4 regions of the Streptomyces sp. NPDC002911 genome follow, and region 4 is predicted to be linked to each of the others. Evidence: riboswitches for the same ligand, from Rfam matches in the RefSeq annotation. Region 4 holds a riboswitch; each other region holds the start of a gene.

Region 1 (7,533 bases), on a different contig from region 4:
CCTGCCACTGCCTGAATCCGGGCGCACGGACGACAGTGGAGCCATGAACGTATTCCAGAGCTACCTATTCATAGCGGCACTTTTCGCCCTCGTCCTGCTGCCCGCGCTCGTCGGGTTGGCGCGGGAGCGCCGTATCGACCGTGCGCTGCGGGAGGCACAACGCAGCCGGGCACAGCCCCCGGAAAGGACGGACGCCGCGCAACCGGTCACGGCCACGCGGCGCCCGTACCTCCGGTCCTGGGCGAGGGTCTAGAAGTCGTCGTCGAAGCCGACGGACCCCTCCACCGCCACCTGGTACGCGGAGGGGCGGCGCTCGAAGAAGTTCGTCAGCTCCTGCACCCCCTGGAGCTCCATGAACGAGAACGGGTTCTCGGAACCGTAGAGCGCGGGGAAGCCGAGCCGGGCGAGCCGCTGGTCGGCGACGCACTCCAGGTACTGACGCATCGACTCGGTGTTCATCCCCGGCAGGCCCTCGCCGCACAGATCGCTGCCGAACCGCAGTTCCGCCTCGACGGCCTCCTTCAGCATGTCGGTGACCTGCTGTTCGAGTGCGTCGTCGAAGAGGTCGGGCTCCTCTTTGCGGACGGTGTCGACGACCTCGAAGGCGAAGTTCATGTGCATCGTCTCGTCACGGAAAACCCAGTTGGTGCCCGTGGCGAGACCGTGCAGCAGACCACGCGAGCGGAACCAGTAGACGTACGCGAACGCGCCGTAGAAGAACAGGCCTTCGATGCACGCGGCGAAGCAGATCAGGTTGAGCAGGAAGCGCCGGCGGTCGGCCTTCGTCTCCAGCCTCTCGATCTTTTCGACCGAGTCCATCCACCGGAAGCAGAACTGCGCCTTCTCACGGATCGACGGGATCTCCTCGACCGCGTCGAAGGCCGCCGCGCGGTCCTCCGGGTCCGGAAGATAGGTGTCGAGCAGCGTCAGGTAGAACTGGACGTGCACGGCCTCCTCGAACAGCTGACGTGACAGATACAGCCGCGCCTCGGGCGAGTTGATGTGCTTGTAGAGCGTCAGGACCAGGTTGTTGGAGACGATGGAGTCGCCCGTCGCGAAGAACGCGACCAGCCGGCCGATCATGTGCTGCTCACCGGGTGAGAGCTTGGCGAGGTCGGAGACATCGGAGTGGAGGTCGACCTCCTCCACCGTCCAGGTGTTCTTGATCGCGTCCCGGTAGCGTTCGTAGAAGTCCGGGTAGCGCATGGGACGCAGGGTCAGTTCGAAGCCCGGGTCGAGCAGGTTCTTGTTCTCGTCGGGACTCATTACTGGCAGGCCTCGCAGGACTCGGGGTTTTCGAGGGAGCAGGCGATCGCGTCCGCGTCGGGAGCGGAAGCCTGCTGTACGGGGATCGGGGCAGCGGTGGCGGCCGTCCCGGACGCCGCGCGGGCGATGCGGGTGGCCGGGCGCGAACGCAGGTAGTACGTCGTCTTCAGCCCTCGCTTCCAGGCGTACGCGTACATCGAGGAGAGTTTGCCGATCGTCGGCGTCTCCAGGAACAGATTCAGCGACTGGCTCTGGTCGAGGAACGGCGTACGGGCCGCCGCCATGTCGATCAGACCGCGCTGCGGGATCTCCCACGCCGTGCGGTACAGCGCCCGTACGTCCTCAGGGATCCAGGCGAAGCCCTGCACGGAGCCGCTCGCCTCGCGCAGCGCCTCCCGGGTCCGCGCGTCCCAGACGCCGAGCTTCTTCAGCTCGTCCACCAGGTAGGCGTTGACCTGGAGGAACTCCCCGCTGAGCGTCTCGCGCTTGAAGAGGTTCGAGACCTGCGGTTCGATGCATTCGTACACGCCGGCGATGGAGGCGATGGTCGCCGTCGGCGCGATGGCCAGGAGCAGGGAGTTGCGCATCCCGCTCTTCGTGATCCGGGCGCGCAGCGCGTCCCAGCGCTCAGGCCAGTTCAACGCGGTGTCGTAGTGGTCCGGGTGCAGCACGCCCCGGGCGGCGCGGGTCTCGGACCAGGCGGGCAGCGGGCCCGACCTCTCGGCGAGGTCGCAGGACGCCTCGTAGGCGGCGAGCATGATCCGCTCGGAGATCCTCGTGGACAGCGCGCGGGCCTCGGGGGAGTCGAACGGCAGGCGCAGCTGGAAGAAGACGTCCTGCAGGCCCATCGCACCCAGACCCACCGGGCGCCAGCGGGCGTTGGACCGGCCGGCCTGTTCGGTCGGGTAGAAATTGATGTCCACCACCCGGTCGAGGAAGGTCACCGCGGTACGGACGGTGGCGTCCAGCCGCTCCCAGTCGATGGTGCCGTCGGCGACGAACGCGCCGAGGTTGACCGACCCCAGGTTGCAGACGGCCGTCTCGCCGTCGTCGGTGACCTCCAGGATCTCGGTGCAGAGGTTCGAGGAGTGCACGACGCGGCCCGGCTCGGCGGTCTGGTTCGCGGTCCGGTTGGAGGCGTCCTTGAACGTCATCCAGCCCTGCCCGGTCTGCGCGAGCGTCCGCATCATCCGCCCGTACAGCTCACGGGCCGGCATGGTCCTGCGGGCCAGCCCCTTGGCCTCGGCGGCGCGATAGGCGGCGTCGAACTCCTCGCCCCACAGGTCCACCAGTTCGGGAGCGTCCGCCGGGGAGAACAGCGACCACTCGGTGTCCGCGTCGACGCGGCGCATGAACTCGTCCGGGATCCAGTGCGCCAGATTGAGGTTGTGCGTACGCCGCTGGTCCTCGCCGGTGTTGTCGCGCAGCTCCAGGAACTCCTCGATGTCCGCGTGCCAGGTCTCCAGGTAGACGGCGGCGGCGCCCTTGCGCCGGCCGCCCTGGTTGACCGCGGCGACCGAGGCGTCGAGCGTCTTGAGGAACGGCACGATGCCGTTGGAGTGCCCGTTGGTGCCCCGGATGAGTGAACCCCGGGCGCGGATGCGGGAGTACGAGAGACCGATGCCGCCCGCGTGCTTGGAGAGGCGGGCCACCTGGCGGTAGCGGTCGTAGATGGAGTCCAGCTCGTCCAGCGGCGAGTCCAGCAGGTAGCAGGACGACATCTGCGGGTGGCGCGTGCCGGAGTTGAAGAGGGTGGGGGAGGAGGGCAGGTAGTCGAGCCGGCTCATCAGGCCGTACAGCGCGGCCACTTCCTCCAAGGCGCGCTCGGAGGTGTCCTCGGCGAGGCCGGCGGCGACACGCAGCAAGAAGTGCTGCGGGGTCTCCACGACCTCACGGGTGAGCGGGTGGCGCAGCAGATAGCGGCTGTGCAGCGTCCGCAGCCCGAAGTAGCCGAAGCGGTCGTCGGCGCCGTCGGCGAGCGCATGGTCGACCAGCGCGTCGAGCGCGGCGGCGTGCAGCGTGACGAACTCGGCCGTACGGTCCGCGATCAGGCCCTCGCGATGCCCGACAGCGACCGATGCCGAGAAGGAGACAGCGCCCTGACCGGCCGCCTCGTCCGCGACGGCCCGGGTGAGGAGCCGGGCGGCGAGCCGGGAGTAGGCCGGGTCCTCGGAGATCAGGCCCGCGGCCGCCTCGGTGGCCAGCGAGCGCAGCTCGGCCTCGTCCGACCGCGCGTTGCGGCCGCGCAGCGCGGCGGCGGCCACCCGGCCTGGGTCGGTGTCGGGCAGATCGGCGGTGAGGTCGGTCAGGGTCCGCAGCAGAGCGGTCCCGGGTGCTTCGGCCGTGCGGCCTTCGGGTTCCGCGGCTGAAACCGGATCGGCGGGCGCGATGGTCACTGGGGGCTATCCCTCGCTCGGCTCAGGGCCTGCGGGGAGCGGGGCAGCCGGGCACGGCGGCGCCCGGGGGAGGGGGCGGCACGGCGCACGGCGTCCACCGGCCCTCCGCGGGGCCCGGACGTCTCGGCGTCCGGTTCGGTCGAGCCGGACGCACTGTCGACAGGTCTTCGGACTTCGGGATGCGCGAAAGCATACCGATCACACCGTTGCGGGACAGTTCCGGATTCACACCGGATTCCCCTGCGGCGACAGCGAGGTCGAGCATACATGTGGGGGCTGCCTATCGAAGCAGCCCCCACATGTTGTGTCGTGGTGGGTCAGAGCTCCAGCCGGAACGTCAGGAGCGGTAGGTCCGGCAGAGGGCACCAGTCCCGCTCCGGGGTTCGTACGAAGCCGAGGCGCCGGTATATCCGGTGGGCCCCCAGCATGGACTGCTGCGTCGACAGGACGACCCCATGGAGCCCTCCGGCAGCTCGTGCCCGGTCGATACAGGCCCGTACGAGCGCCTCGCCCGCACCACGTCCACGTGCCTCCGGCGAGACCGCCAGCATCCGGAACTCGGCCTCGTCCTCCCCGGCGATGTCCGCCCAGGGGCTGCCGGGCGCGACGTAGGTGACGCCTCCCAGCAGGCGGCCGCCCGCGTCCTCGGCGACCAGCACCTCGGCCTCGGCCGCCCGCCGCTCCACCGCGCGGAGCTGCTCCAGGTAGGGGTCCTCGGCGCCGAAGTCCAGCAGCCCGTCCCCGAGATACGCCTGCGCGGTGATCTCGCCGAGCTCCTCGAACTGAGCCGGCCGGACCGGTCCGATCGATACGTCCATGGGCGCAGTCTGCCGCAGCCGAGATGTGCGCGCCCCCGATTTCCGGCCCGCCGCCGCATGGAACGGCACCGCATGGAACGGCACCGCATGGAACGGCACCGCATGGAACGACGCCGTCCCGGCAGGGCGGACCCTGCCGGGACGGACGTCGCGCGTGAGGACTGCTGTGGGGTCAGTGACCGCCCGGGGAGCCCACCGTGGCGGGCGGGAGCTCGACCTTGACTCCGGGGTCGCCCGCGTCCGCCGTGTAGTCGGACGGCGAGGTCTCGTCCACACCGGCCGGGGCCTTCACCGCGTTGAGGACGAAGGTCAGTACGACCACGACGACGAGGTTCAGCACGAACGCGGTGAGACCGATGTAGCCGATCTCGCCGATGCCCGGAATCTCCTTCGAGGACCCGCCGAAGTGCTTCTGCGTCGGGCTGGCGACGCCGTACGCGGCCACCGTGCCGTAGATCATGCCGACCGCCCAGCCCGCGATCAGGGCCCAGCGGTGGAACCACCGGGTGAACAGGCCGCCCACGAGGGCCGGCATCGTCTGGAGGATCCAGATGCCGCCCAGCAGCTGGAAGTTGATCGCGACCGTCTTGTCCATCGTGAGGACGAAGGCGAGCGCGCCGAACTTGACCAGCAGCGAGACCAGCTTGGAGACCTTGGTCTCCTGTGCCGGGGTCGCGTCGGGCTTGATGAAGTCCTTGTAGATGTTGCGCGTGAAGAGGTTCGCCGCGGCGATCGACATGATCGCGGCCGGCACCAGGGCACCGATCCCGATCGCGGCGAAGGCCACGCCGGCGAACCAGTCGGGGAACATGTTCTCGAACAGCTGGGGGATCGCGAGCTGGCCGTTGTCCACCTTGATCCCGGCGGCGATCGCCATGAAACCGAGCAGGGCCAGCAGACCCAGCATCAGCGAATACAGCGGCAGGATCGTGGTGTTACGCCGGATCACCTCACGGCTGCGGCTGGAGAGCGTCGCCGTGATCGAGTGCGGGTACATGAAGAGGGCCAGTGCCGAGCCCAGAGCCAGCGTGGCGTAGCCCCACTGGCCGGAGACGCCGGGTGTGAGTCCGGCCACCGGTTTGCCGGCCGTCTCGTTCGCGGCGGAGAACTTCTCGCCGGCCGCGGCGAAGATGCTGTCGAACCCGCCCAGCTTTATCGGGATGTAGATGATCGCCACCACGATGACGAGGTAGATCAGTCCGTCCTTGACGAACGCGATGAGCGCCGGCGCGCGCAGCCCCGAGGAGTAGGTGTACGCGGCGAGTACGGCGAAGGCGATCAGCAGCGGCAGGTCTTTGATGAACCAGTGCGTGGTCTCGCCGCCGCCGACGCCCATGACGTCCAGCACGGCCTGGATGCCGACCAGCTGGAGCGCGATGTACGGCATCGTCGCGAGGATGCCGGTGAGGGCGACCGCCAGCGAGAGCCCCTTCGAGCCGAACCGGCCACGGACGAAGTCCGACGTGGTGACGTAGCCGTGCTTGTGCGAGACCGACCACAGGCGCGGCAGGAAGGTGAAGATCAGCGGGTAGACGAGGATCGTGTACGGGACGGCGAAGAAGCCGGCCGCCCCCGCCGCGTAGACGGCCGCGGGCACCGCGACGAAGGTGTACGCCGTGTAGAGGTCGCCGCCGAGCAGGAACCAGGTGACCCAGGTGCCGAACGACCGTCCGCCCAGCCCCCATTCGTCGAGGCTGGCCTCGTTCTCGGCCTTGCGCCAGCGCGCGGCCATGAATCCGATGACCGTGACGGCCACGAAGAAGAAGATGAATACGGCGAGTGCGACGCCGTTCACGCCGTCCTTCATGCGGAGGCACCCCCCTTGCGGGCGCGCTGGTCACGCTGCCACAGCTTGTACGCGATCATGGTGAGAGCGGTCGAGATCAGTACCCAGAGCATCTGGTACCAGTAGAAGAACGGGATGCCGATGAAGGTCGGCTCGACCTTCGCGTACGAGCTGACCCAGAGCATCGCCACGAACGGGGCGATCAGGCAGAGCGCGATGATCCCCCTGGTGGGTGTCACTGTCGGTGGTTTCGCATCGTTTTCTTTTGGCATGTGGCGACTCCGTCCCCTCGCTGATCACCTGGAGCAATGCGCAGGAAATCTAAGCGAGAGTTCCGGCCACCGTCACCCCCTGTCCGCATTGCGGTCCTGCAACGGTCCGGTGTCGCCCGAAAGGACTGATCCCCCTGCGTGGACAGGGGGATCAGAGGCACCAGGAGTCCGAACCCGTCTCAGTCGGTGGGACGCTTCAGGCGGGCCACGAACTTGTACCGGTCACCCCGGTACACCGAGCGCACCCACTCCACCGGTTCGGCGTCGCCGTCGATCGAATGCCGGGACAGCATGAGCATCGGAAGGCCCACGTCCGTGCCGAGCAGCCCCGCCTCGCGCGGGGTGGCGAGCGAGGTCTCGATGGTCTCCTCGGCCTCGGCGAGCCGGACGTCGTACACCTCGGCCAGAGCGGTGTAGAGCGAGGTGTACTTCACCAGCGAACGGCGCAGCGCCGGAAAGCGCTTGGCCGAGAGGTGGGTGGTCTCGATGGCCATCGGTTCACCGCTGGCGAGCCGCAGCCGCTCGATCCGCAGCACCCGCCCACCCGTCGTGATGTCCAGCAGCCCGGCGAGCGTGTCGTCCGCCGTGACGTAGCCGATGTCCAGCAGTTGAGAGGTGGGTTCCAGGCCTTGGGCGCGCATGTCCTCGGTGTACGAGGTGAGTTGCAGGGCCTGGGAGACCTTCGGCTTGGCGACGAAGGTGCCCTTGCCCTGGATGCGCTCCAGCCGGCCCTCGACCACCAGCTCCTGCAGGGCCTGGCGCACCGTGGTGCGCGAGGTGTCGAACTCCGCGGCCAGGGTCCGCTCGGGCGGCACCGGGGTGCCGGGCGGCATGGTGTCCGTCATGTCGAGGAGATGGCGCTTGAGCCGGTAGTACTTCGGGACGCGGGCCGTACGCGCTCCCGCGCCGGCGCCGGTCTCGCTCGTACCGCTGCCCCCGTCGGCACCCATGGCCCGCCTTCCCGACTGCTGCGTTGCTGCCGTCACCGGCTCCTC
Region 2 (7,533 bases), on a different contig from region 4:
GCCGCACGGAGCGTGCCACCCGTGCGCGGTGAGGAGCCGGCGCGCCCCTTCCCGGAGGTGGAGGGGTCATCGGTCGAGCACGCCGCCAGCAAGCCGGGCCCCACGGCCAGGGCCACGGCTCCCGTGGCGCTGCGGCGCAGGAAAGCACGGCGGTCGAACTGTCTGGAGGTGCTTCTCCTTGACGAGGTACTGATCAGAGATGAGAGGGACGGGGAACGGGCGGTGGCCGCCCGCAGGCCGGTGCGGGGCACCGGCACCCGGATCTTCGCGGAGGCGCTTCGAGCCGGAGACCGTGCGGATCAGTGCACCGCGTCCCGGCGCAGGGCGACGGCACCCGACGGACACGCCCACACGGCATCGCGTACGGCGGGCAGTTCGGCAGCTGGCGGCGTGCCGTCCAGTACGCGAGGCCCAGACCGTCGTCGACGGCCTGGCCGAAGACAGCCGGTGCGGCGAGCACGCATTGCCCCGCCCCCACGCAGAGGTGCCGCTCTGCACTGACCCGCTCCGGTCCGGCCGGTCCGCTCGTCGCGCTCACGCGGACTCCTTCCCCTGCGTCATCGAGTGACGTCGGTGCCGTCACCACCTCCACAGCAATTGATCACGATATTCATATTCAACTTTCGGATCATCTCTTCCCGCTCATGGCGCCGGAGCCACGGCGGCCCTCGCCAGCTCGCCCGTGACGACGAACCCCAGCCGCCGGTACATCTCCACAGCGCCCGGCTCCGCGCCCAGGGTCATCGTCCGCAGCCCGCGGGCGCGGGAGTCCGCCAGCGCCGCCCGGCTCACGGCCAGTCCGTGCCCCCTGCGCCGTGCGGACGCAATGGTGGCGACGTTGTAGAGGCCGCCGACGCCTCCGTACGAGAACACCGAGGCGGCGGAGAGCACCTCGGCGCCACGCTTGACGAGGAAGTGCCGGAGAGGCGCCTCTTCGGTGAGCGGTAACGACTCCCATACGCACCGCGTGAAGTCCGCCTCGGCCTCGGACATTTCGTAGGCCGCCCGGTGCACGGAGACGAAGTCGGCCAGTTCCGACTCGCAGCGCACGCGCACGACACGGGCCCCGGAGTGCGAGCCCGCCCCCTCCGGGGCGGGAATCCTCGCGGTCAGCGGTGCTGACATGAGCTGGATCGACGGCATCGTCCGGAAGCCCGCGTGCGCCAGCGACCGGGCCAGGCCGGCCGGTGTGGCCGCGGGCCCGAGCCACCACACCGCATCGAGGCCCTTGGAGGCATGGATCCGCGCGACCTCCCTAAGTCGGCGTTCCAGGCCGTCCGGCGCGAAAGTGGCTGCGAACACGGTGTTGTAGGGGCGCGCCCGGGTCGGCGCACTCAGCAGTGCGCAGTCCGGTTCGAGGTCCAGCCGGACGAGTGGGGAGGACGCGAGGTACCTGAGGTAGGCGTACGCGTTGGATTCCGGCCCGGAACGTTCGACGGCGCCGACGGCACCGTCCACTCGATGCGTCAAGTGGTTCTCCTCATCAGGGGTAAGGCATTGCACGTGACTTTCACTCGGATCAGTGTCCTGGCGCGGGGCCGCCACGCGTCCTGACGGAGCCGGAGGTGACGGCCGGCAACATGTCCGCGAGCGGACCGCCATGGCCTGGGCACGCCTCCGGGACGGCCCCCGCTTGTCTTCGCCCCCGCCTGGCACTACTGTCGCCTCGCCTTGGTGAACGGGAAATCCGGTGCGATGCCGGTGCGGCCCTCGCCACTGTGATCGGGAAGTCCGGCTCCGGCCCCTGCGGGCAGCCACTGGGTCCTTGTGACCCGGGAAGGCGGAGTTCGGGCGGTGGTACCCGTAAGCCAGGAGACCGGCCAAGGCACTTCAACCATCCACGAGGTGCTGGAGAGGGTCTGCTGAGTCATGCACATAGCCGAGGGTTTTCTGCCTCCGGCGCACGCGATCGTCTGGGGTGTCGCGTCCGCGCCGTTCGTCGTCCACGGAGTCCGGTCCCTTACACGTGAAGTCAGGGAGAACCCTGAGAGCACGCTGCTTCTGGGGGCTTCCGGGGCCTTCACGTTCGTTCTTTCCGCTTTGAAAATTCCCTCCGTGACGGGGAGTTGTTCGCATCCCACAGGCACGGGGCTGGGGGCCATTCTGTTCCGTCCGCCGATCATGGCGGTCCTGGGCACCATCACCCTGCTGTTCCAGGCGCTGCTGCTCGCCCACGGCGGCCTGACCACGCTCGGCGCCAACGTCTTCTCGATGGCGATCGTCGGGCCCTGGGCGGGATACGCCGTCTACAAGCTGCTGCGCAGGTACGGCGTGCCGCTGATGGTTGCGGTGTTCTCCGGCGCATTCGTCGCCGACCTTTCCACCTACTGCGTCACCAGCATGCAGCTGGCGCTCGCCTTCCCTGACCCGAGCACCGGATTTCTTGGTGCGCTCACCAAGTTCGGCTCCATCTTCGCCGTCACGCAGATCCCTCTCGCGGTGAGCGAAGGACTTCTGACCGTGCTGGTGATGCGACTCCTCGTCCAGTCCAGCAAGAGGGATCTGACCCGGCTCGGCGTGTTCCTCACCGGCAGGCAGACCCGGACCGGGACAGCCGAGACCGAGGCGGTGGCGTGATGAACAGGGACACGAAGATCAACGCCCTTCTGCTGCTCGTCGTGGCCGCCCTGGCCGTTCTGCCTTTGGCTCTCGGCCTGGGTGACGGCGAGGAAGAGCCGTTCGCGGGCTCCGACGCCCAGGCCGAGACGGCGATCACCGAGATCGATCCCGACTACGAACCCTGGTTCGCCCCCTTGTACGAACCGCCGTCCGGCGAGATCGAGTCGGCACTCTTCGCCCTGCAGGCCGCACTCGGCGCGGGCGTCCTCGCCTACTACTTCGGACTGCGGCGCGGGCGCCGTCAGGGCGAGCTGGGGGCGACGGCGCAGCGGGACGGCGGTGGCGCCGCAGACAATGCCGGGGACCCCGCGACCCGGGGGAACTGAGCACACGTGCTGCCGATCGACGCGGCGGCGCACAGCAGTCGCTGGCGCCGCCGCCATCCCGCGGACAAAGCCGTGCTCGGCCTGGGGCTCACCATTCTGGCGATCTCGTTGCCGCCCTGGCCCGGCGCGGCCCTGGTCCTCGTCGCCTCCCTCGCCGTGCTGCTGGGGCCGGCGGGAGTGACCGTCCGCCATCTGTGGCGGGCGTACCGGGTGCCCCTGGGTTTCTGTGTCACCGGGGCGGCCACACTCCTCATCCAGATCGGCGGGCCGGGCGGGCCGGTCACCCTGGCCGACGAGGGGCCGGTCCGCGCCGGGGAGCTGTTGCTGCGTACCTCGGCCGCCTCGCTGGGCGTCCTGCTTTTCGCCTTCACCACCCCGATGTCCGACCTGCTGCCTCGCCTGGTCAGGGCGGGGGTGCCCGCACCGGTGGTGGACGTCGCGCTGGTGACGTACCGCATGAGCTTTCTGCTCCTCGACTCGGTGCGCCGCATCAGGGAGGCCCAGGCGGCCAGGCTCGGACATACCTCTCGGGCGGCCGCCTGGCGGTCCCTGGCAGGGCTCGGAGCCACCGCGTTCATCAGGGCCTTCGACCGCGCGGCGCGGCTCCAGGCGGGGCTGGCCGGGCGCGGCTACGACGGGACCCTGCGCGTCCTGGTGCCTGCGACCCCCGTCTCCGTCCGGTTCGTGGCCGTGAGCGTCACACTGCTCGGGGCCCTCACCGCCCTGACCTTCGCCCTGGAAAGGACCCTGTCTTGAGCGAGTCCGTACTGCTCGCCCTGCGGGGCGCGTCCTTCACCTATGAGGACGGCCCTGCCGTGCTGAGCGGCCTCGACTTCGAGGCGCACGAAGGGCGTGCGCTCGCCCTGCTCGGCCGGAACGGCAGTGGGAAGACCACGCTGATGCGGCTTCTCAGTGGCGGACTGCGTCCGCGCGACGGGCAGTTGACGGTCGAGGGCCGTCCGGTCACGTACGACCGAAGAGGGCTGACCCTGCTGCGTACCACCGTCCAACTGGTGGTGCAGGACCCCGACGACCAGCTGTTCGCCGCGTCCGTCTCCCAGGACGTGTCGTTCGGACCACTGAACCTCGGTCTGCCCGACACCGAGGTGCGGGCCCGGGTGGACGAGGCGCTCACCGCCCTCGACATCACGGCCCTGGCGGACCGGCCCACCCACCTTCTCTCCTACGGGCAGCGCAAACGGACGGCCATCGCGGGTGCGATCGCGATGAGGCCCCGTGTGCTGATCCTCGACGAGCCGACCGCCGGGCTCGATCCGGACGGTCAGGAACGGCTGCTCGCCACGCTCGGCTCCCTGCGCGACAGTGGCACCACCGTCATGATGGCCACCCATGACGTCGATCTCGCCCTGCGCTGGGCCGACGACGCCGCGCTCCTCACCCCTGCGGGTGTCCGCGCCGGATCCGCGCCCACGATGCTGGCCCGTACGGATCTCCTGCGGGATGCCGGGCTGCGGCTGCCGTGGGGCATAGCGGCCACCCGGATGCTGCGTGCGCACGGTCTGCTGGACGGCGCGACTCCCGGCCCCCGTACCCCGGAACAGCTCGCGGCGGGCTTCGCCACGCCGACCGACGACTGACTCCACTCGTGCCTGTTCGGCGTAAACGCACCGCATAGGGCCTTCGATAAACGCCGACTGCCTTTCTCGCGAGTTAACAGCCACTCACGATGCGAACGAACGTACGAATAGGACCGAAATCGCTCGACCGACATATGCATGAGCCACACAGGCACAGTTGATCTCAAATACTGAGAACCGATAGTGAGGCACATCCCAGGCCACAGGGCTCCGCCACATAATTCGGCTCGATGGGCATCTACTTTCGGACTCTTCACAAAGGGTTAACTCCATAATCCCTCCGGCCTGTTAGCGTCGCGAAGGAGGAGCGAAAGCACAGCAGGAGGTGAAGGGTGCGAGCAGCGGCGGTCCGGTGCGTGCTCGCGTTCCTGATGGGCCTCCTATTGGCCCCGTCCTCCGGCACGCCGTCAACAGATGTGCACGCGTACGCTTCGGAAATGCGGGGGGACACTCCGGCGAATGCGAGCGTGGGAGCCGCGCACGGGGGGTACGGGGAGTACGGGGCCTGTGGCACATCCGATCGCGGGGGCGAGCCGAACGGCCTTCTGCGCCATCGTGACCGGCATCGCTCCGCGACCGTTCCCGCTCCCGAACTCCCTTCGCGCTCCGCGGTGACGAGCGACGTCGGCGGCGCGCTCGCTCCGGCCGCCGTCGCGGCGATGGGCAACGCCCATCACGCCTCCAGATCCTCGACCGCGCACTCCTCCCCCGTACTTCAGGTGTTCCGCTGCTGAGCTGAGCCCAGGCGCTCGGAGACCTGCCCCTTGTCCACGGTCCTGCGGGACTCGTCGTCATGGGGTCATGCCGAGCTGCCCGCCGCGCACCCAGTTCTCGTACGCATGCCGACGCGCCGTCCTCCGGCGCGCCAGGAGGAACCGCTGCTATGCAATCTTTCGCCGACCACCCCACGGAACAGGTCCCAAGGATCAGCGACAGCGCCGTCTGGGCACCCCCGCCCGGCGACGTGCGTTCGGCCCCCTTCCGCACGGGATGAGGACCGCCATGGACCGTGTCAGCAAATTCCCCCACCTGCGGCAGGATTTCGCCGCGTCACTCGTTGTCTTCCTGGTCGCCCTGCCGCTGTGCGTGGGCGTCGCCGTCGCGTCCGGGGTCCCGGCCGAACTGGGCCTGATCACCGGCATCGTGGGCGGTCTCGTCACCGGCTTCATGCGGGGCAGCAGCCTCCAGGTGTCAGGGCCTGCCGCCGGTCTCACCGTGCTCGTCTTCGAGGCCGTCCAGACCTTCGGACTCCCCGTGCTCGGGGTGATCGTGCTCATCTCCGGGCTGCTGCAGCTCGCCATGGGCGCGTTGCGGCTCGGCCGCTGGTTCCGGGCCATCTCGGTCTCGGTCGTCGAGGGCATGCTCGCAGGCATCGGCCTGGTCCTCATCGCGGGTCAGCTCTACGCGGCCGCAGGCGTCGAGGCACCGCTCTCCGGTACCGGCAAGATGGCCGGCATCCCGGGGCTGCTGGCCGACGTCATGTCCAGTCCCGCGGCTCTCGCTTCACTCGCGGTCGGCGCCGCGACCATCGCCCTGATGGTGGGGTGGAACAAGATGCCGAAGCGGGTCCGGGCCGTGCCGGGCGCACTCGCCGCGGTCGTACTGGCCACACTCGTCACGCTGGCGTTCGGCCTGCCGGTCGAGACGGTCCAGGTCCAGGGGCTGCTCGACGCCGTCCAGATCCCCGCCCTGTCCGAGTTCGGCGGGCTCGCGAGCCCGAGCCTGCTCGGAACAATCGCGGCCTTCACCCTGATCGCCTCCGCGGAGAGCCTCTTCAGCGCGGCCGCGGTGGACCGGCTGCACGACGGGCCGCGTACCGAGTACGACAAAGAGCTGATGGCCCAGGGCACGGGCAACACCGTGTGCGGATTCCTCGGCGCACTGCCGATGACCGCGGTCATCGTGCGCAGCTCCGCCAACGTACAGGCGGGCGCACGGACCCGGGCCTCCCGGGTGCTGCACGGTGTGTGGCTGCTCCTGTTCGCAGCACTTCTGCCGTCCGCGCTGGGTCTCATCCCGCTGCCGGCCCTCGCCGGCATCCTCATCCACGCCGGATGGAAGCTGATCCCGCTGCGCCCGCTCGTGAAGCTTTGGCGTGAGCACCGCGGTGAGGCGCTGATCCTGGTCGTCACCGCCGTGGCGATCGTGACGGTGAACATGTTCGAGGGTGTGCTGACGGGGCTGGCCCTGTCGGTGGCCAAGGCGGCCTGGGACGCGTCACACATCAAGCTGGAGATCGTCGACAGCAGTGCCGAAGGTGTCCGGGCCCGGCTGTCCGGCAACGCGACCTTTCTGCGGCTGCCGAAGATACTCGACAGCCTGGAGGCACTGCCCAAGGACCGGCCCATCGCGCTGGACCTGTCCGGCCTGAACCACCTGGACCATGCCTGCCGCACGGCGCTGGAGAGCTGGGCCGAGCGGCACAGCGCGTCCGGTACCGAGCCCGTGCGGCTGACCCGGTCGGACTCGGTGACGGCTGCGCCCTGAGAGCGCGGACGACTCGCCGGGCGCCTTCGGCAGGCGTCCAGGCGAGTCGTCAGCGGCGGTCAGCCGTTGGGCAGAATGACGGCCCGGCCGTTGATCTTTCCGGCGTGCAGTCGCTCGTAAGCGAGCGGGGCCTCGTCGATGGAGTACGTCTCGACGTGGACGTCGACGGAGCCGGCGTGGGCGAGCTCGATGACTTCGGCGAGCTCCTTTCGCGAGCCCCAGTACGGCGCGGTGACCGACGTGGAGAACGGCAGGACACCGAATCCGACGGGCAGCAGTCCGCCGCCGATGCCGACGATGGTGACGTCGCTGTCGACGGAGGCCATCGCTCCGGCGGTCTTCACGGTCGGTTCGGAGCCGACGAAGTCGAAGACGACCTTGGCACCGATGCCGCCGGTGAGCTCGCGGACCTTGGCGGCCGCGCTCGCGTCGGAAAGCACTGCCTCGTGGGCGCCGACGGTCCGGGCGAGCGCGAGCTTCTCCTCCGTGACGTCGAGGGCGAT
Region 3 (7,533 bases), on a different contig from region 4:
TGCTCGGTGCGCGCCCGGGACCGCCGCCCGGCCGCGCCCTCGCCCAGCCCGGGCACGCTCAGCATCTTCGTACGGAACGGCTCGCCGGCCCGCACGGGCTGCTGATCCCCGGCGCCGCCGCCCGGCGCGGGCGCGTCACCGCTCCCGGCCTCGTCCCGGCCGGGCGTGTCGGAACCGCCGGCGTCGGGACCGGTCGCGTCCGTACCACCGTCGTCGGGGCCGCCGCCCTGCGGGGGCACGCCGCCGCCGGGCCCGTCGGGGTCCGGATCGTCGTCGCCTCCGCCGTCCTCGTCCGCCGCGTCCTCGAGGGCCTCGTCCAGCTTGTCCTCGTCCAGCCCGGGCGCGTCGAACGGATTGCGCCGGCGCCGGTGGGGGAGTGCCAGGAGCGCGGCCTGGCGTACGTCGTCCGCGACGACCTCCTCGCGCCCCGCCCACGCGGCCAGGGCCGTCGCGGTGCGGGCCATGACGATGTCGGCACGCATGCCGTCGACCTCGAACGCCGCACACGTCGCCGCGATCTGCCGCAACACGCCGTCGCCGAGCACCACCTGGGGAAGCAGGGCGCGCGCGGCGACGATCCGCGCACGCAACGCGGCCTCCTCGTCGGCCCACCGTGCGGCGAAGGCGGCCGGATCGTCGTCGTAGGCGAGCCTCCGCCGTACGACCTCGACGCGCAGGTCCGTCTCACGCGAGGCGGCCACCTCGACGGTCAGCCCGAAGCGGTCCAGCAACTGCGGCCGGAGCTCGCCCTCTTCCGGGTTCATGGTCCCGACCAGCAGGAAACGTGCCGCGTGACGGACGGAGACGCCTTCGCGCTCGACGTACGAGGCGCCCATGGCCGCCGCGTCGAGCAGCAGGTCCACCAGGTGGTCGTGGAGGAGATTGACCTCGTCGACGTACAGAATCCCGCGATGGGCGTCGGCGAGGAGCCCCGGCTCGAAGGCCTTCACCCCCTCCGAGAGGGCCCGTTCGATGTCGAGCGCGCCGACCAGCCGGTCCTCCGACGCGCCGACCGGAAGCTCCACGGTCCGCGCCGGACGAGACACGCCCGTTCCCGTCTCATGGGGGCCGTCGGGACACGCCGGATCGGGCGCGCCCGGATCGCACGAGAAGCGGCAGCCCGCCACGACCGCGACCTCGGGCATGAGCGCGGCGAGCGCCCGCACGGCGGTGGATTTGGCGGTGCCCTTCTCACCCCGGACCAGGACCCCGCCGACGGCGGGACTGACCGCGTTGAGCAGGAGGCCGAGCCGCAGATCGTCCTGCCCGACGATGGCGGTGAAGGGATAGGGCGTATTCACTGAGCCTCCTCTGTAGCGACCACACCTGCATGGCCGGGTGCGCCCGGCATTCCTGGAGCGGGATCCGGTACGGGCACCGGCGGCGCACCCGGGGCGATGAACGGCAACCCCTCCGGCGCGCCGGTCTCGATCAGCCGCCACAAGGCGTCCGTATCGGCGTGTTCCTCGATCAGGTCCCCCAGCCGGTCCAGTTGTTCCTCCCGTAGCGCCCCGAAGCTCATGTCCGGCGCAGGAACGAACCGCCGTCCCGCGGCCCGCGCGACCTCGCCGAGGAACGCCCGCCGGAACGCGTCGCTCTCCAGCGACCCGTGCCAGTGCGTCCCCCAGACCGAGCCCACCCGGCACCCGTCCAGGAACGGTTCGCCGCCAGTCACCTCGGCGACCCCGTGATGGATCTCGTACCCCTCCACCGGCTCCCCGAGCGCTGACCCGACGGGCCGCCCCAGGACCTTCTCCAGGCCGAAGCGGATTCGCACGGGCAGCAGTCCGAGCCCTTCGACCAGACCGGCCCGCGACTCGACGTCGTCCTCGATGCGCTCGCCCAGCACCTGGAACCCGCCGCAGATCCCCAGCACCGGCCGCCCCTCGGCGGCCCGCCGCCGCAGCGCGTCGGCCAGCCCCCGTTCGCGCAGCCACGCCAGCGCCTTCACGGTGCCCCGCGTCCCGGGCACGATCACGAGGTCCGCGTCGGCGATCTCCTCCGCCCGGTCCGTGAACCGGACCACCACCCCCGGCTCGGCCGCCAGAGCGTCCACATCGGTGAAGTTCGACATCAGCGGTACGGCGCACACCGCGACCCGCAGCACGTCCTCGCCGTGCGGCGGCGCCACGACCGACTCCCGTACGGTGCCGCGCATCGATACCCGCAGCCCGTCCTCCTCGTCGATACCCAGCCCATGGGCGTACGGCAGCACCCCGTACGTCCGCCGGCCCGTGAGCCCGAGGAGCATGTCGAGACCGGGCTCCAGCAGCGACACGTCACCGCGGAACTTGTTGACGAGGTACCCGGCGATCAGCGACTGGTCCTCAGGGCTCAGCAGCGCCGTCGTACCGAAGAACGAGGCGAACACACCGCCCCGGTCGATGTCGCCGACCACCAGCACGGGAAAGCGCGCGGCCCGGGCGATGCCCATGTTCACGATGTCCGTACGCCGCAGATTGATCTCGGCCGGACTGCCCGCCCCCTCGCAGATCACGGCGTCATACGTGCCCCGCAACTGCTCCAGACAGTCCACGACCGTCCCCAGCAGCGCCTCCTGGCGCCCCCCGTGGTAGCCGCGCGCACTCATCTCGCCGACCGGCTTCCCCATCAGGACGACCTGGCTCGACCGGTCGCCGCCGGGTTTGAGCAGCACCGGGTTCATCAGAGCCGACGGCTCCACCCGGGCGGCCTGCGCCTGCATCGCCTGGGCCCGGCCGATCTCCGCGTTCTCCCGGGTGACGAACGAGTTCAGCGACATGTTCTGCGCCTTGAACGGTGCGACCTTGACTCCCTGACGCACCAGCCACCGGCAGATCCCGGCCGTGACGACGCTCTTGCCCGCGTCCGAAGTGGTACCCGCGACCAGCAGCCCGCCGCTCATGTGACTCTCCGTCCCATGGCCAGCCGCCCCGCCGCACACACGGCGAGGGCCAGCACACTCACCCGGCGCGACAGCCGCACCGCGCATTCGATGTCCGTGACCCGCACGTCCCGCCCGGCCTCGCCGTTGAGCACCGGCCGGTGCTCGACCCGCCCGCCGTAAGCGAGGGTGCCGCCCAGCCGTACGCCGAGCGCACCCGCGAACGCGGCCTCCACCGGGCCCGCGTTGGGACTGGGATGCCGGCCCGCGTCGGCCCGCCAGGCCCGGACCGCCTCGCGCGGGCGGCCCCCGGCGGCCACGGCGAGCACGGCGGTCAGCCGGGCCCCGGGCCAGCCGGCGACGTCGTCGAGCCGGGCCGACGCCCAGCCGTAGCGCCGGTAGCGGGGCGATGTGTGGCCGACCATGGCGTCGAGCGTGTTGACGGCCCGGAAGGCCACCAGCCCGGGCACCCCGCCGAGCGCGCCCCACACCAGGGCTCCCACGACGGCGTCCGAGGTGTTCTCGGCGACGGACTCCACCACCGCGCGGGCGATCTGCTGTTCGTCCAGCGACTGCGGATCACGGCCGCACAGATGCGGCAGCCGCTCCCGGGCCGGCTCGATGTCCCCCACGGCCAGCGCCCCGCCGATGGCGCGCGCCTCGCGGCCCAGCGAAGTGCCCCCGACGACGGCCCAGGTGGCGGCGGCGGTCAGCGCCACGGCGGCGGCGGGACGGTTCCGCACGGCACGGGCGGCCAGCGCGGCCGCTCCCGTGGCGCCCCCGGCACAGACGAGCGTGTGCAGGGCGCCCCAGCCGCGGTGATCGCGCCACAGCCGGCTCTCGGCACCCGCCGCTGCACGCCCGAAGGCGGCGACGGGGTGGCCCCGCCGGGGATCACCGAGCAGCAGGTCACCGATCAGACCGGCGGCGGCGCCGTACGCGAAGATGCGGTCGGCTCGCACCGCTCAGCCGGCCGTCGCGCCTCGAAGGGCCTTCACAGCGGGTGGTGCGGCGACCGACGCAGGGCAGCCAGACATGGCGTATGTCCTCACTCAGGGTCCGCGCCCTGGTTCGACGTGACCGGCGACGAGAGTCTCCTGGCTCCCGGATCCGCAGTTCCTCCGGCCTTCCAGCCCGCGGTGGCGGACCGTGACTTCCGTGTGGAGGCTGCTCCCCGGTGACAGTGGCGGGACCGCGCCGGATTCGCACCGGCTTCCTCTCCTGTCGCCGTAAACGGCTCCGGCAGTCCACCATGCGCCGCGAACGCCCGTCAACCTGCCGCTGACCTGCGAGGCTTCAATGTGCTCAGACGCACACCGGCCGGACACACACGTGGTGTGTCCGGCCGGTGCGCGCCCGCGCGGAGGTCAGGCGACGATCAGATAGATCCCGTACGCGACCGCCGCCAGGCACAGCCCGAAGCAGGCGTACGCGCCGGTGCGTGTCAGGACGCCGGCCCCGCCGCCGCCCTGAGCCGTCGGAGTCTGCTTGGCGAGGCCGATGATGCCGAGAGTGAAGAGGCCGACCAGTGCGACGGTGACCACGAGGCTGACGCCGAAGACGGAGGCGAGAGCTGCCCAGTCGATGTTCATGCGGATCTGTCCTTACACCGTGGCCGGCCGGGCCGGATCGGCCGGGGTCTCGGCCGTGGGGGCCGGAGCGTGGATGGTGGTCTTGAGCTCGGTGGAGGCCCCACCGACGGGCGGCGGGCTGACGGCCGCGATGGCGTCCGTGACGACGCCCGCGGGCTCGTCCTCGGTCGCGTTGACGTTGGTGTGGTCGACCGGCTTGCGGCGCGACAGCAGCCAGATGGCGGCGGAGCCCGCGACGAGGATCACTGCGACCACCGCGACGCCCCAGGGGCCCTGCTTGGTCAGGAACTCGGAGCCCGCACCGATCAGACCGGCGGCCGGCAGGGTCAGGCCCCACGCGACGAACATCCGGGTGGCGGTGGACCAGCGGACCGTGCCGCCCTTGCGTCCGAGGCCGGCGCCCATGACGGCGCCGGAGCAGGACTGCGTGGTGGAGAGCGAGAAGCCGAGGTGCGAGGAGGCCAGGATGACCGTGGCCGCGCTCGTCTGGGCCGCGAAGCCCTGCGGCGGACGCAGGTCCGTGAGGCCGCTGCCCATGGTGCGGATGATGCGCCAGCCACCGAGGTAGGTGCCCAGCGCGATGGCGATACCCGCGGAGGCGATGACCCAGACCGGCGGGTTGGAGCCGGGGGAGAGGACGCCGCCGGTGACCAGGGCCAGGGTGATGATGCCCATGGTCTTCTGCGCGTCGTTGGTGCCGTGGGCGAGCGAGACGAGACCGGCCGAGGCGATCTGACCGGCGCGGTACCCCTTGGCGGTCGACTTCAGCTGGGCCGGGTCCGTGATCTTCCGGTTCAGGCGGTACGTCAGCTTCGTGGCCAGCAGTGCGGCGAGACCGGCGACGACAGGCGCGGCGATCGCGGGCAGCAGGACCTTCGTGACGACGGTGCCGCCGTTGATCGAGGACCAGCCGGCCGACATCACCGCGGCGCCGATGAGGCCGCCGAAGAGTGCGTGGGAGGAACTTGAGGGCAGGCCGACCAGCCAGGTCAGCAGATTCCACAGGATGGCGCCGACGAGCGCCGCGAAGATGACCTCGGTTCTGAGGCCGTTCTCATTGATGATCCCGCCGGAGATCGTCTTGGCGACCTCCACCGACAGGAAGGCGCCGACGAGGTTGAGAACGGCGGACATGGCCACCGCTGTCTTGGGCTTGAGCGCGCCGGTCGAGATGGTGGTGGCCATCGCGTTGGCGGTGTCGTGGAAACCGTTCGTGAAATCGAACACGAGAGCTGTCACGATCACGATCGCGAGCAGCAGCGTGATGTGTTCCATTTACCCAGGCAATCGTTCGACGTCATTGGCACGTGGAACGTAGTCAACCAGGGTGAACGGAAGGTGAACTGGGCAGGGCGGCATGGTGACCCCAAGCGCGTACGTCGATTCCGCTTGTGTGCGACCGGGCGGCCGTACGCCCCGCGCCGGTGCGGGAACCGGTCCCGCCCCTGGCCGCCGCCCTCCTCATGCCCGATATCTCCCCTTGAGGAGACATCGATCACGTGACCCTAGAATCCCCCGCATGAGTGACGTGCGCACGGACGCGATCGAGCGGACATGGGGCGGGGTCGTCGAGACGGCCCGGCGGACGGCGGCGGACGGCCTGGTCGTCGGCACCTCGGGCAACGTGTCGGCCCGGGTCGGCGGCACCGTGCTGGTCACCCCCAGCGGGGTGCCCTACGACCGGCTCGGCCCCGGTGACGCGGTCGGCGTCGATCTCGAAGGGCGTCAGGTCCTGGGTGACCTGGTGCCGACCAGTGAGCTCCCGCTCCACCTGGCCGTCTACCGCGACACCGACGCCGCAGCCGTCGTCCACACCCACGCCGTGCACGCCACGGCTGTCTCCACCCTCGTGGCCGAGGTGCCGCTCGTGCACTACGCCGCCGCCATGCTCGGCGGCCCCGTCCGCACCGCCGCCTACGCGCGCTACGGGACGCGGGAGCTCGCCGACAACATGCTGGCAGCCCTGCGCGACCGCACGGCCTGCCTGCTGCGGAACCACGGCACCGTCACCTACGGGGCCACCCTCGACGAGGCCTACGACCGCACCGCCCAGCTCGAATGGATGTGCAGGCTCTGGCTCACCGCGAGCTCCGTGCCGGGCCACCGGCCGAGCCTCCTCACCCCGGCCCAGCTGCGCGACGTGCAGGACGCCCTGGAGGGGTACGGCCAGCCCGGCTGAGCCCGGCGCCCGGCACCGTACGGCCGATGCCCACTGGCAGCCCGCGCCGCAGCCCGGGACACTGGAGCCGTGCGCCCGGCAACAGCGGCGGCAGTGGCCGCAACCTCGATCCTCGGCATCGGCGCGGCAGCGGTCGCCGTCGGCCGCTACGCCGGCGACGTCGCCCTCGGGGCGCCCTCGCCACGCCCCTTCCCGGCCGACCGCCGGCTCACCGTGCACGCCACCGCGGCCGGGCAGATCACCCTGACCCGCTCCTTCACCGCGCTGCGCCCCGGTACGTACGGACTGACCGGCCGCGGCGTCCACGCGGTGGTCGGCCCGGTGGTCGAACAGCCGCCCGGCAGTACCGCGGCCTCCGCGGACACCGTCGTACGCCGGCTGGAACGCGTGACCCTCGGCAGCCTGAAGCCCGGCGCCAGGGTCCGCCTCACCCCGGAGCTCCACCGCGGCGACCCGCTCACCGCCCTCGGCCTCGCCTACAAGGAGGTCGAGGTCCCCGGCGAACTCGGCGCCCTGCCCGCCTGGTTCGTGCCCGGAGTCCGCGACACCTGGGTGATCACGGCGCACGGACTCGGCGCCACCAGGGACCACCCCATGAATGTGATGGGGTTCCTCCACGCCCAGCAGCTTCCCGTGCTCGACCTGGCCTACCGCGGTGACGAGGGCGCCCCGCGCTCCCCGGACGGCCTCGCCCACCTCGGTGAGTCCGAATGGCGCGACCTCGACGCGGCCATCCGCTACGCCGTGCGCTACGGCGCCGAGAACGTCATCCTCCACGGCTGGTCCTCGGGCGCCTCGATGGCCCTGCACGCGGCCGTCGACTCCGCCCTCCGCGATCGCATCAGCGGCCTCGTCCTGGACTCCCCGGTCCTGGACTGGAAGACCACCCTGCGCGCTCT
Region 4 (7,533 bases):
GGCGGGCGCCGGACGGGCCGGAGACGAACACGGTGAGGGTGCCCTGCTCGGCGGGCTGCTTCGTGCCGGAGACCGGGGCGTCGAGGTAGACCAGTCCCAGTCCGGCGGCCCGGTGTACGAGGTCGGTCGTGGCGTCGAGACCGACGGTGGAGCTCTGCAGCCAGACTTGCCCCGGGCGCAGACCGGGCGTCGCGGCGGTGAGGGTTTCCGCCACGGACCGGCCGTCGTTCAGAGCGGTCAGGACGACGTCGGCTCCGCGTACCGCTTCCTCGGCCGTGTCCGTCACTGTTGCGCCGTGGGCGGCCAGCGGCTCTGCCCTGGACCGCGTACGGTTCCAGACCCGGACGGGGAGCCGCTTCCTGAGCAGGCTGCGGGCCATCCCGGATCCCATGATGCCGGTGCCGAGGACCGCGACGGCCGGTGCATCGGGGGCGGCGTCGGCGGGGGATGCGGTGGTCATGGGGGTCCCTTCGTCGGTGCGGGAGGGTCTCGGGACCGCCGCTGCGGAGTGGTCCCGGGACCGGTGGGGCTCAAGACTGCCGCAGCGCGCTCTCCAGAGCGGCGCGGTGCACGGCTCTGGCGAGTCGCGCGCCCCAGAGCGAACGCGGTCCCGCGAACGGTTCGCCGGGCTGCTCTGCCGGGTCGGGCGCGGCGACGCACACCGCGTCCGTCGGCGTCCCTGAGCAGTCGAGTCCTGCGTCCACGAGCGCCTGGACCTTCGCCTCGGTGGCGGTGGCCACCGCGTTGACCAGGGCGGCGTCGGAAAGCGCCACGGGGAGGGTGACGACGATGTTGACAGTGCCCGGTGGCAACGGACCGTCGGTCCCTTCGGCCGGGGCGGCGGCCCATCCCCGTACGCCGAGGCCGCTGGTGACGGTCGCGGTCACGCCTCCGTCGTCGGCGACGGCGTACGCGGTGACGTCGGCGGCCGTCATCAGTCCGGCGCCCGGGCCGTCCAGCGCCTCGGCCACCGCGATCTCCGCCAGGTGCCGGCCGGGGTCGAGCCGCGGGTAGCCGCCGGGCACCTGGGCGTTCAGGATCCAGGCACGGGCGCCGATCCCGCCGCCGAGCACGGCGCTGCTGCACACCCGCCAGCCGGGCCCCAGCCGCCAGACCAGATGGTGGAGTCCCAGACCGTCCTCCTGCCGGGCCAGCAGTTTCCCGCGCTGCCGGGGCAGGCTGATGCCCGCAGATCCGATAACGCACCTCCCGCGACAGGCCGGACCGACGGTCGGCGACAGCGCGTCGATCATACGGGCGGGCGGGACCGCACCTCCGGCGCGCCCAGAAGAATCCTCACTCGAATGGCGTAACGCGTGTGGTGGGCAGATATCCGCGTGCAACGGGGCCACCGCCCCTTCCCGGTGTTCTGGGCCGCTCAGCGCCGTGGCCGGGAAGTTGCACCGTCCAACTGGGTGAGGCGCGATGGAATCCGGACGCGCCTCCCCTGCTGGACCCACCCACAGGACGCGCCCGGGCGAGGAGGAATCGGCCATGGGAGCCGCTGACGGTTTCACGGATTCCGGAGAACTCGACGGTCTGACCGTCTACGACAGCGACGGAGAAAAGGTCGGCACAGTGGGGCGGGTGTACGTCGACGACGACACCGGCAAGCCCGACTGGATCACCGTCAAGACCGGCATGTTCGGCATGAAGGAGAGCTTCGTCCCTCTGTCGGGAGCCCGCCGCGTGGGCTCCGACCTGCACGTCTCGCATCCGAAGGACCGCGTCAAAGAAGCCCCCCGGGTGGACGCCGACGCGCACCTCTCCGTATCGGAGGAGGAGGAGCTGTACCGGCACTACGGGATGACCAGGAAGGCCACCGGTACCGCCGGGGCGCGCGGCGACGCGCGCACGACGTCCGGGACCGGAACGGGAGCCATGGGAGCCGCCGGTGCTGCCGGTGCTGCCGGAACCGCTCGTACCACTTCGGCCGGCCAGACGAAGGCCACCGGCACCACAGCCGGCGCGGGGAGGCACCGCGACATGGACACCTCTTCCACGTCGCGCCCGCTCGCGGGAGCCGGAGCCGAGCGGTCCGCCGCGGGCGCCGGAGGCCGGGAGGACATGATCCGGTCCGAGGAGCATCTCCAGGTCGGCACGGAGGAGTACGAGAGCGGAAGGGCCCGGCTGCACAAGTACGTCGTGACCGAGAACGTCACCCGGACGGTGCCCGTGTCCCACGAGGAGGTACGCGTGGTGCGCGAGCCTATGCAGCCCGGCGAGGAGGGAACAGGCATGAAGGGGCGCGAACTCGGCGAGCAGGACGTCGAAGTCACCCTGCACGCCGAACGAGCCACCGTCCGCAAGGAGGCGGTCCCTGTGGAGCGGGTCCACCTCGAAACCAGCAAGGTCACCGAGCAGAAGGAAGTCTCCGCCGAACTCCGCAAGGAGAAGATCGACTACGCGGACGGCAAGGACACGGGCAGCGGCAAGGACATGGGCGGCGAGTTCGGCCAGGGACGTCGTCGCTGACCCCTCACACAGACGGCGGCGAAAGGCCGCACGACAGTATCGAGGGGCGGACCCGGGCGGTTCACGGGCCCGCCCTCTCGTCGCACTTCTGCCGACCGTGGACGGCTTCTCCCGGCAGGAACCGCACCGACGGGCGCCCGTCGGGCCCTTCCGGCGTCACCACCGCGCGTACGCGGTAGACATCGGCGATGAGTTCCTCGGTGATCACCTCCGAGGGCGTTCCGCCTGCCACCACTCGGCCTTCCCGCATGACCGTGACCCGGTCACAGAACATCGCGGCCAGATTGAGGTCGTGCAGCGCGACCACGGCCGTGACGGGCAGCGCGGCGACCAGCGACAGGAGTTCCAGCTGGTGCTGGATGTCCAGGTGGTTCGTGGGCTCGTCCAGCAGGAGTTCGCGCGGCTGCTGGGCCAGGGCGCGGGCGATCTGGACGCGCTGGCGCTCGCCCCCGGACAGGGTGTGCCAAAACTGTCCGGCGCGGTCGGCGAGTCCGGTGCGCGCAAGAGCCTCTCGTACAGCGCCCTCGTCCTCGGGGCGGGGCGCGGACCAGGCGCGCCGGTGCGGGATGCGGCCGAGGCGTACGACGTCCAGCACACTCAGGTCGACCTGGGTCACCGCGTGCTGGTCGACGACGGCCACGCGGCGGGCCACACCTCGTCGGCCGGTCTCGGCGAGGGTACGGCCATCGAGGGTGACGACGCCCGCGCCGGGAGTGAGGACACCCGCCATCACCCGCAGCAGCGTGGTCTTGCCGGAGCCGTTCGGCCCCAGGAGTCCGACCGTGGTGCCGGGCGGCGGCGCGATGCTCACGTCGTCGAGGACGATCCGCCCGCCGGCCTCCCTGCTGACCCGTGCGGCCCGCAGGCCGTCACCGGGAGTGCCCGCCCGGGTCATGCGTTTCTCCTCGTGCGGTAGAGGACCAGGACGAAGGCGGGCACCCCGATGAGGGAGGTGACGACTCCGACCGGGACCTCCTGCGGGTCGAGGACGGTCCTGGCCAGGGTGTCGACCCAGACGAGGAACACGGCTCCGGTGAGCGCGGTGACCGGCAGCAGCCTCCGGTGCCCGGACCCGGTCAGTGCCCGGGCGGCGTGCGGCAGGACGAGACCGACAAACCCGATGGCGCCCGCCGAGCTGACGAGGGCCGCGGTCAGCAGCGCGGTGGTGCAGAGCAGCACGATCCGGGTGCGGGCCACGTGCACCCCGAGGGCGGCCGCGGCGTCCTGCCCGAAGGCGAAGGCGTCGAGGGTACGGGCATGGCCGAGGCAGATCAGCAGGGTGACGGCCAGCACGGCGGAGCACATCCACACGTCGCCCCAGCCGACCCCGCTCAGCGAGCCGAGCAGCCAGAACAGCACGCCCCGGGTCTGTTCGGCGTCGGCCGCGGTCATCACGACGAACGAGGTGAGCGCGGAGAAGAGCTGCATGACCGCGACCCCGGAGAGGACAACCCGGTCGGTGGAGCCGCCGAGGAGGTGACTGAGCATCAGGACGAGGACGAACGAGCACAGGGCCCCGACGAAGGCGCCGCCCGAGATCGACACCGCTCCCCCGCCGACGCCCAGGACGACGACCACGACCGCCCCGGTGGACGCGCCGGAGGAGACACCGAGGACGAAGGGGTCGGCGAGCGGGTTGCGCAGCAGCGACTGCATCACGGTGCCGCACACCGCCAGCCCGGCCCCGCACACCGCGGCGAGCAGGGTACGGGGCATGCGCAGATTCCAGATGATGCCGTCGCGTATGGGGGTCAGTCGCCCATCGGTGAGGCCGAGGTGGGAGGCTACCGCGAACCAGACGTCGGGGACGGAGATGCGGGCGGGTCCGATCGTCACGGCCACCGCGACCGACAGGAACAGCAGGGCGGCCCCGGCGCTCCAAAGGACACCGCCGCGTAGGAACCGGGTTCCTGCGGCCGGAAGGACTGCGGGTGGCTGCACGTTCACGACCGGAGCGCGTTCGGTCTTCGTCACCCCGCGAGTCCGAACGAACGGAGCCCCGCGGCGACGCGCTCCACGCCCTCCACGGTCCGGATGGTCGGGTTCATGGCCTGGCCGCTGAGCAGGACGTAGCGCTTGTGCCGGACGGCGTCCAGATTCTTCGTGGCGGGGTTGGACTCCAGGAACTCGATCTTCTTCTCGGCGCTTTCGGCCGTCTGCGACTTACGGGTCAGGTCGCCGATGACCAGCACGTCGGGATTCCGGTCGGCGACCGTCTCCCAGTTGATCTGGGGCCATTCCTCGTGCGTGTCGTCGAAGACGTTCTCCGCGCCGAGCTTCTCGGTGATGATGCCGGGCGCACCGCAGCAGCCCGCGAGGTAGGGGGCTTCGGCGTTGGCGAACCAGTAGAGCAGGGTGGCATCGGAAGCGTCGATGTCCGCAGTCGCCTTGTCGATGCGGCCCTGGAGGCCGGTGATGAGCTTCGCGCCCCGCTCCGGAACGCCGAACACCGCGGCCAGGTCGCGGACCTCGTCGTAGACCGGGTCCATGGTCAGAGGCTCGGCTCGGGAGCCGTCGCTGCTGCCCGCGTGGTCCTTGCCCATGCAGTCGGAGGGTGCGAGGTACGTCGGTACGCCCAGTTCCTCGAACTGGTCGCGGGTTGCCACACCGCCCTTGCCTAGGGTGGATTCGAACGAGGCGCTGACGAAGTCGGGTTCCTCGGCGAGGACCTTCTCGGAGGAGGGCTGGCTCTCGGCGATCCGGGGCACGGTGGCTTCGTCCTTCTCCAGCCCCTTCATCACCGGGTCCGTCCAGGTCGCGGTGCCGGCGAGCCGGTCCGCGAGGCCCAGGGAGAGCAGGATCTCCGTCGATCCCTGGTTGAGGGAGACGGCGTGACGCGGTGCCGCGTCGACGGTCACCGTACGACCGCAGTTCTTCAGCGCCACGGGGAAGCCGGGGGCGGGGCCTTCCTGTGCCTCACCGTCGGACGCACTCCCGCCTCCGCCACAGGCGGCGAGGAGGACGAGTCCCGCGATGAGGAGGGCGGTTCGGCGTATGGTGCTGGCGATGGGCGACACGGAGTCCTCGGCGTCTCTGGGCTCATGCGCGGAGCCCGCTACGGTGTTCCGCTCCCGGTACGGAAGCGGGTACCAGCAGGTCTTCGGACTCGGGTTCGTCCGGACGGGGCGCCTTCCCGGTGCACCCGAGGGTGTCCCAGTGGCACTTGCCCCGCCCGTCCCCCTCACCGCTGCGCGTCAGCTCCGGATTCGCACCGGATTCCCTGACTCCACGTGGAGTGTGACTGGCGTCTGCAAGTTATCACGCGGCGCGTCGACGGCCTCGGGAGCCGTCGGCCGGTACGGGTCGGGCTCCGCCTCGTACCGGCCGTCGGGCGGTTCAGCGCTTGGGGTGAACCGATTCGCCGCCTTGCGTCTGCGGCTTCCCGCGCCGGCGGGCGAGCACCGACACCGTGCCCCAGTAGGCCAGCAGAACGACGCGCAGGCCGATGATCTCCAAGCGCTCCCCGAGGCGGCCGGACACGGTACGCCCCTTGGCCACGGAGCTCATCGGGCGTCCGCCCTGGTGGTGTTCCAGGGGCCGTGGGGATCGTCGTACGCGTTCGCGTACCCCGGTCCGGCGATCGGCCAGTCGGCGAGCAGTTCCTCGGGCAGGGCGAAGGATTCAGCCAGTTGCGGGGCGTGCGCGGCGACGGCCGCGATCAGCTGTTCGGCGGTCTCGGCCAGGGCCTCGACCTGATCACCGCTCAGGAACCCGGCGGCCAGCAGATCGCCGCTGTTGCGGGCCACCCATTCGACGGCGAACAGCCGCTCCAGCTCTCCCAGCCGGTCCCTGGCGGCGCCCTCGGGCAACGCCGCGCGGGCCTCGGCGTAGGCCGCGGCGGCCTCCCGGCACGCGTAGGCCTCGACCCCGCGCAGGGCGGGGCCCGAGGCGGCGTTCCACCGCTCGAGGAGGTCGGAGTCGGGCGCCCGCTGCGCGCGGGCCCGCGCCCGGGCGAACCAGATGTCCTGGACCGCGGCGAGGAGCCGGCCCAGGAAACGTGGGTCGTCCAGGTCACCGCGGTGCGGGGCTCGGCCCGGGGCGTCGTCCTGGTGGGGCTCGGCGGCGAAGAGCATCTCGGCCGCCGCCTTGGCATACAGGGCGATGTTGTCGCCCTCCGCGGTAATGGCTCCCTCCACTCCCGTGACGAGCTCGGTCATGCCGTTGTTCTCCAGCAGGGCCTGCGCGCCGCAGCGTTCACGGCTCTCGACGATGACGTCACGGGCCCGCCAGGTGATCCATGCCTTGGCTACATCGACGAGTCTGCCCGTGTCCGTCCGGACGTCCTCGTCCGTACAGGCCTCCCAGCGCTCCTGTGCCCTGCGGTAGAGCAGGCTCATGGCGAAGACCGTGGCCATGGCCGAGGCGAGCGGTCCGTGGTGGGACCGATGGGCGTTGACGGGCACCGGCGGCTTACCGCGGGTCCCGGAGATCAGCCGGTGGCCGCCGTAGCGCACGGCGACCGCCAGGGTCGCGCGAGCCGAGCCCGCCGCGCAGGCGCTCATGGAGATCCGGCCGGGGGTCACCCGCCCGATCGAGGTCAGGAAGCGCCGCCGCCTGTCACCCGGTCCCGTGCTGAACTTTCCTGGGGAGTCGCTCTCTTCGCCGGATCCCAGCAGTGCGTCCCGCGCAACGAACAGCCGGTCGAACGAGGTCAGGCAGTGGTCCACCGGGCTGCCCATCCGGGCCGGAAGCCGCCGCACCCGGACGCCCGGCAGCGCCTGTTCGTCGTCGGTGAGCGGCACCAGGAAGAGGCGCACCCCGTGGTCCGAGCCGTCGGCGACCAGGCGTGCGGCCACCAGTCCGGACTTGGCTCCGCCCGCCGGGCTGGTGTTGGGCATGAACTTCTGCGCGCCCGCGTTCGGGGTGTGCAGGACGAATCCGTCCCTCTCCCGGTCGTACGTCGCAGTGGTCTCCATGGCCGCCGCGTTGTTGCCGTGTGCCACCTCGGTGCAGAGGAAAGTGCCGATGCGCCGCATCGTCAGATAGTCCGACAGGTCACGGCGACCGGAGCATTCGTGATCGAGGAGACTGCCGAGGAAGAGGTTGTAGTGGATGCCC

The links. Region 4 has a riboswitch for cobalamin ahead of ACWD04_RS06425 (ABC transporter substrate-binding protein). Riboswitches for the same ligand answer to the same signal wherever they lie in the genome.
Region 1: linked by a shared signal. The riboswitch ahead of ACWD04_RS01315 (ribonucleoside-diphosphate reductase subunit alpha) and the one ahead of ACWD04_RS06425 (ABC transporter substrate-binding protein) in region 4 are both predicted to bind cobalamin.
Region 2: linked by a shared signal. The riboswitch ahead of ACWD04_RS21460 (energy-coupling factor ABC transporter permease) and the one ahead of ACWD04_RS06425 (ABC transporter substrate-binding protein) in region 4 are both predicted to bind cobalamin.
Region 3: linked by a shared signal. The riboswitch ahead of ACWD04_RS29130 (cobalamin biosynthesis protein) and the one ahead of ACWD04_RS06425 (ABC transporter substrate-binding protein) in region 4 are both predicted to bind cobalamin.

The regions. Positions count from the first base shown of each region.
Region 1 is NZ_JBSFUO010000001.1:295,245-302,777, reverse strand. Features, by position in the region: gene ACWD04_RS01325 (hypothetical protein) at 44-253, shown strand; gene ACWD04_RS01320 (ribonucleotide-diphosphate reductase subunit beta) at 250-1,266, opposite strand; gene ACWD04_RS01315 (ribonucleoside-diphosphate reductase subunit alpha) at 1,266-3,662, opposite strand; cobalamin riboswitch at 3,804-3,927, opposite strand; gene ACWD04_RS01310 (GNAT family N-acetyltransferase) at 3,980-4,480, opposite strand; gene mctP (monocarboxylate uptake permease MctP) at 4,653-6,287, opposite strand; gene ACWD04_RS01300 (DUF3311 domain-containing protein) at 6,284-6,538, opposite strand; gene ACWD04_RS01295 (GntR family transcriptional regulator) at 6,718-7,488, opposite strand.
Region 2 is NZ_JBSFUO010000013.1:174,672-182,204, forward strand. Features, by position in the region: partial or broken gene ACWD04_RS21450 (salicylate synthase) at 1-167, opposite strand, end outside; gene ACWD04_RS21455 (GNAT family N-acetyltransferase) at 643-1,470, opposite strand; cobalamin riboswitch at 1,656-1,839, shown strand; gene ACWD04_RS21460 (energy-coupling factor ABC transporter permease) at 1,870-2,577, shown strand; gene ACWD04_RS21465 (energy-coupling factor ABC transporter substrate-binding protein) at 2,577-2,945, shown strand; gene cbiQ (cobalt ECF transporter T component CbiQ) at 2,952-3,701, shown strand; gene ACWD04_RS21475 (energy-coupling factor ABC transporter ATP-binding protein) at 3,698-4,543, shown strand; gene ACWD04_RS21480 (SulP family inorganic anion transporter) at 5,546-7,030, shown strand; gene ACWD04_RS21485 (NAD(P)-dependent alcohol dehydrogenase) at 7,090-7,533, opposite strand, start outside.
Region 3 is NZ_JBSFUO010000031.1:9,757-17,289, forward strand. Features, by position in the region: gene ACWD04_RS29120 (putative cobaltochelatase) at 1-1,301, opposite strand, end outside; gene ACWD04_RS29125 (cobyric acid synthase) at 1,298-2,884, opposite strand; gene ACWD04_RS29130 (cobalamin biosynthesis protein) at 2,881-3,825, opposite strand; cobalamin riboswitch at 3,954-4,082, opposite strand; gene ACWD04_RS29135 (hypothetical protein) at 4,231-4,455, opposite strand; gene ACWD04_RS29140 (anion permease) at 4,468-5,730, opposite strand; gene ACWD04_RS29145 (class II aldolase/adducin family protein) at 5,975-6,634, shown strand; gene ACWD04_RS29150 (alpha/beta hydrolase) at 6,704-7,533, shown strand, end outside.
Region 4 is NZ_JBSFUO010000003.1:248,481-256,013, forward strand. Features, by position in the region: gene ACWD04_RS06400 (NAD(P)-dependent oxidoreductase) at 1-460, opposite strand, end outside; gene ACWD04_RS06405 (adenosylcobinamide amidohydrolase) at 531-1,253, opposite strand; gene ACWD04_RS06410 (PRC and DUF2382 domain-containing protein) at 1,495-2,475, shown strand; gene ACWD04_RS06415 (ABC transporter ATP-binding protein) at 2,537-3,370, opposite strand; gene ACWD04_RS06420 (FecCD family ABC transporter permease) at 3,367-4,416, opposite strand; gene ACWD04_RS06425 (ABC transporter substrate-binding protein) at 4,446-5,492, opposite strand; cobalamin riboswitch at 5,550-5,736, opposite strand; gene ACWD04_RS06430 (hypothetical protein) at 5,812-5,982, opposite strand; gene ACWD04_RS06435 (acyl-CoA dehydrogenase family protein) at 5,979-7,533, opposite strand, start outside.